2 regions of the Rhodococcus sp. NPDC055024 genome follow, and region 2 is predicted to be linked to the other one. Evidence: riboswitches for the same ligand, from Rfam matches in the RefSeq annotation. Region 2 holds a riboswitch; the other holds the start of a gene.

Region 1 (2,385 bases), on a different contig from region 2:
CTCAGCGTGACCGTCTTTTCGACCTTGCCGGTCTTGGTGTCGACAATCGAGATCGCGCCGCCGTAGGAGGAGGACACGTACGCGCGTCCGAGGTCCGAATCCACGGCAAGTGCCGACGGGTAACCGACGACACCGTCGATGCTGCCGACGGACTTGCCCGTGTTCGTGTCGACGACGGACAACGAACTGGTCGGTCCCCCGTACTGCGTGATGTATCCGCGGTGGGTTGCCGAGTCGACGACGATGTCGCCGGGCTGGGTTGCGGAATAGCTTCCGACAACACCGTGTGTCGGATCCTCGGGTGAGGCGTGTGCAGCGGGAGCAGTGACGGCCAGGCCGACAGCAGCAGCGGCGACGGCGAGTGACGCGGTGACCGCGCGCCGACGGTATTGCAGTTTCATGAGGGGTGCCCTACTTCTTTGGAAGACTCTGCGAACCCTGCCCATTCAGGACAAGTCAGGCAAACCTAACCTAAGTTTCTATCTGGATGTTGAGACACAGACCACACCACCGGCCTGGATCGACACACCTCTCAATCGCCCGAATTCCTATTTCCACATAACGTGTGACCTTGCTCACATTACGGATGGATAACGGAACGGACACAACCGGACATTCACTCAGGCACCCCCACCTACCTGGGAAGAGTCTCCTGCGCTTTGTGTGACGCGTTGTACGTCTCTCGCCACGCCGCGTTATCAAATGGTGACACGAGCGACTCGAGCCGTTACCGTCGTTTTCGGCCGGGAAACTCGGCCACCTCCGGCCCGCCGCGCCAAGCCTTGTCCCGCGGGTACCGGACTTCCGACAGAGCATTCCAGGGACGAGGACGGGGGACCCAAAGTCCTCTGTGAGAACAGAAAAGTTCTCCAGTGGACACCGGTTCGGTTGCAAGACCGGATCTTGGGGTGAAGCCAGACCCTTTCCAGCCAGGAAAGGCGAGGCCGGGCGACCTCTCAGCCCGAACCCGACAGCTGACCTCGCAGGCGCGTGTGGAGAGGATTTCGACCATCATGAGCGGACGCCATCGCAAGCCCACCACCACCGGCCGCACTGTCGCCAAGGTCGCCGTCACCGGCGCCATCATGGGCGTAGCAGGAATTGCAGCCACCGGAACCGCAAACGCTGCCCCCGACTCCGACTGGGATCGTCTCGCCCAGTGTGAGGCCGGCGGAAACTGGGCCATCAACACGGGCAACGGTTACCAGGGCGGACTGCAGTTCTCCCCCAGCACGTGGAACGCACACGGCGGCGGACAGTACGCAGCCACCGCGAACCAGGCCACTCGCGAGCAGCAGATCGTTGTTGCCGAGCGTGTTCTCGCAAACCAGGGTTGGGGCGCATGGCCGTCCTGCTCCTCCAGCCTCGGGCTGAGCAGCGGCGCCACCGAGCGTTCCGCTCCGGCCACCACGGCTCCTCAGGCAGCTCCGGCTCCGGCGCAGCAGGTCGCACAGACCGTTGCACACCCGGTCGCCGACGCCATCGATCAGGCAATCGCATTCGCCGAGGCCAACGGCATCCCGGTCGACCCGCAGATCCTCGCAGTCGCCGACACCGCAAAGTCGTTCCTCAAGTAACACCGGCAAGACTGTCCGCTCGGACGCTCGAACATCAAGAAGGCCCGCACCGATTCGGTGCGGGCCTTCTTTGTGTCGAGTTGTTATCGGTTGATGACGGTGTGCGGGTGTACGTAAGGAAGTGACTCCACCGGAACCGGAAAGGTGGTGTCCTCGCCGAAGGGTGAAAGTCCACCTGCGCGGGTCGATGACAATTCGGTCACTGCGTGATCTCCGTCTGCAGTTTCCGGCCATCCTGGATCTACATAGTGTTGCTTCGAATTGTTGGCCACGAAGTCATTTTGACAGGACGCCGTTACGCCGTACAGACCAGGTCTCTAATCTGATACCTGATGACCGAAACACGTGGCACCCCGGCGGGCAGTTCCGCAGCCGAAAGTCTGACCGATTGGCTCTCGGCGCGCAGTGACGCCGAGTTGACGGAGTTGCTGCGTCTGCGCCCCGATCTGGCCGTACCGCCGCCGAGCACGATGGTGGTTCTCAGCGGTCGGGCACAGCAACGCGCGTCGGTCAGCCGAGCGGCGGACGAACTCGACACCCTCGATTTCGGTCTTCTCGAATTGTTGGCACTGGCTGGCGCCGAGGAAACTCCGATGACGCGGGCGGAGCTCAACAGTGCGATCGCCGAACGAGCGCTGACCGGCAAGGGCAAGGTCACCAAGAAGGCCGTCGACAAGTCTCTGTCGAAGATGCGCGCGTCCGCCCTCATCTGGGGTGTCGATCCCATCAGCGTCGTCCCGGCAGTCATCGGGATGATTCCGTGGCGTGTGGGGCGCGCCCTAGAACCTGCCGAGGCGATGACCGAGAC
Region 2 (2,385 bases):
ACGAGTTCGCTGTAACTGTGGACGCCCTGGTTTCCGACCCTGTCGATCAGTCCGTGGAGGACGTCGACGGTCGCACGCGCGTCGTCGAGAGCCCGGTGCGTCGGCTGGGTGGTCACTTGGAAGAGATGGGCGAGTGCGGAGAGCTTCACCGAAGGTGCTTCGTCGCGCGTGAGTACCCGTCGGGCGAGTTTGACGGTGCACAGGACACGGAATGCCGGCCACGGGCGTGCGCTGCGTGACGCCGCTGCTTTGAGGAAGCCGATGTCGAACGGCGCGTTGTGTGCCACCAGCACCGCGCCCTCGGCGAACTCGAGAAATGCAGGCAGGACACGCTCGATCGGCGGTGCGCCGATCAGCATGGCCGTGGTGATTCCGGTCAGCTCGACGATGTACGGCGGAATCGACCGGCCAGGGTCGACGAGTGTGGCCATTTCACCGAGGACCTCGCCGCCCCGGATCTTGACGGCGCCGATCTCTGTGATGGAGTCCTGGTCGGCGCTTCCACCGGTGGTCTCGAGGTCGACGACGACAAACGTTGTCTCGCTCAGCGGTGTGTCCAACTCGTCGAAGCTCAGTTGCCGCCCGACGTCGAATTTCTCCCCGTCGGAGAACGGGGGCGGAGACGGAAATTCTCGGGCCGAGGCGGGACTCACATCGCAGACAGTAGAAGGACCCCCCGACAGGAATTGGCGAGTGCTGACGCGGAATCCGGCTCACTCCGACTTCCATTGGGAAATCAACGGATTGACCCCCGACAAAAGTATGAGAGACGAGGATCACACTTGCGGTGGGAACTCGTGAATGCGGCATTGCACCTACTTGCGGGTAGGGCGATTCGTGAGGTTGTTGCTACGACGATCAGCCGCCGAAAATGCTGGATTGATCGAAACAGGTTCTAGTTTCAAGTAATCGGCGTTGAACTGCATGGAAGATAGGATTGTCGGGTTTGGTGACCCTTGCCAGTGGGTAGCAAGCGCAGGTTTGCGGGCCAGGTGAGCCTCGCCGAACAGACCTGTTGTTATCTCTTCGTGACCCGTTGGGAGTATCGCGGGCGCGGCAGCACGATTTCCGGCGAATCGGGCGCGATTGTCACGAAGCGGTCGACATCGTCGCGATCATTTCGTAACCTTCCTGAGACCTAACGAAGTCTTGCCGGACCAAACAGGACCGGCATCGTCAGGAACCGCCTAATCGGGATCTCCGCGAGGAACCCGAACCGGGAACCCAAGTTTCCACTGGGGTGAATCCCGCCTGGGGTGCAGCACGCACGATCGCTGCAGACCACGCGGGTAGGGCTGATCTTCCCAGCCCGAACCCGTCAGCTAACTCGGTCGGCGGATGAATGGAAGAAATGGAGCACCCCTTAAGTGGCGTCACAGAGTTTCAAGCGTTCAGCGCAGTTGGCAGTAGCCGGCGCGCTCGCAGTCGGTGCATTTGCTGCCACCGCTGCACCTGCCTCGGCAGACCCCATCACGATCCCCGGCGTCGGCACCTTCGAGGTTCCGGGCGTTTCTATTCCTCAGTTGCCGGTCATCCCGGGCATCACCGACATCGCACCGGCCGCACCGGCCGCTCCCATCTCCAGTGTTGGTGAGCAGGCAGTTCGCGCCGCAGAGAGCAAGCTGGGCTCCCCGTACGTGTACGGCGCATCGGGCCCGGACGCATTCGACTGCTCCGGTCTGGTTCAGTGGGCATACAAGCAGGCCGGTCTGAACCTGCCTCGCACGAGCTACGACCAGGCTGCAGCCGGCGTTGCCGTTGCACAGTCCGATCTCCAGGTCGGCGACGTGATCTCCTTCTACGGCGGATCGCACTCGGGCATCTACGCCGGCAACGGCAATGTCATCCACGCGTCGACCGCTGGTCAGCCCGTGAAGCTCGCACCGGTGTCCTCGATGCCGTACGACGGCGCTCGCCGTTACTGATTTCTGATCACGCTCGACGGCTGTCTCCGGTAGGCAGTCGGAACGATCCGCCGCTGCAAGGCGGCGGAGCTCGGGGGAGCTCCGGATCTTCGAATGTGGGCCTCGAATCTTCTGATTCGAGGCCCACATTTTTGGTTTCTCGACAATCCGCCGGTACTTCACCCCGAGACGCCTACCGGCGAGTAGACACAAACGTATGCCGTTCCGTAACCTTACCGAGACATTGCGCGGCCGAGACAGGTACTGTGGATAGTTGACAGCCAGCTAACAGATCGTCGACCGGTCCCGGTCGACGTCGCTTCATCGAGACGGAGAGTTGCATTCCGTGGTTTCATCGAAAAACAACAGTCGAGTACGCGCCGCATTGACAGTGGGAGTGCTGGCGTTCGGACTCGTCGCAGGGCCTTCGATGCAGGCCGGTGCCGACCCCGTCATCACCAATCCGACCGAGGCACTCGAC

Evidence for each region. Region 2 has a riboswitch for cyclic di-AMP ahead of ACWF6P_RS20645 (C40 family peptidase). Riboswitches for the same ligand answer to the same signal wherever they lie in the genome.
Region 1: it holds a riboswitch for cyclic di-AMP, as region 2 does, so the genes downstream of both, ACWF6P_RS16805 (transglycosylase family protein) here and ACWF6P_RS20645 (C40 family peptidase) in region 2, are expected to answer to the same signal.

What each region holds. Positions count from the first base shown of each region.
Region 1 covers NZ_JBSGVT010000007.1:181,522-183,906, reverse strand. Annotated here, with positions in the region: gene ACWF6P_RS16810 (YncE family protein) at 1-401, opposite strand, end outside; cyclic di-AMP (ydaO/yuaA leader) riboswitch at 796-1,005, shown strand; gene ACWF6P_RS16805 (transglycosylase family protein) at 1,014-1,577, shown strand; gene ACWF6P_RS16800 (hypothetical protein) at 1,661-1,849, opposite strand; gene ACWF6P_RS16795 (helicase-associated domain-containing protein) at 1,910-2,385, shown strand, end outside.
Region 2 covers NZ_JBSGVT010000010.1:26,755-29,139, reverse strand. Annotated here, with positions in the region: gene ACWF6P_RS20650 (DEDD exonuclease domain-containing protein) at 1-575, opposite strand, end outside; cyclic di-AMP (ydaO/yuaA leader) riboswitch at 1,175-1,353, shown strand; gene ACWF6P_RS20645 (C40 family peptidase) at 1,368-1,925, shown strand; gene ACWF6P_RS20640 (C40 family peptidase) at 2,251-2,385, shown strand, end outside.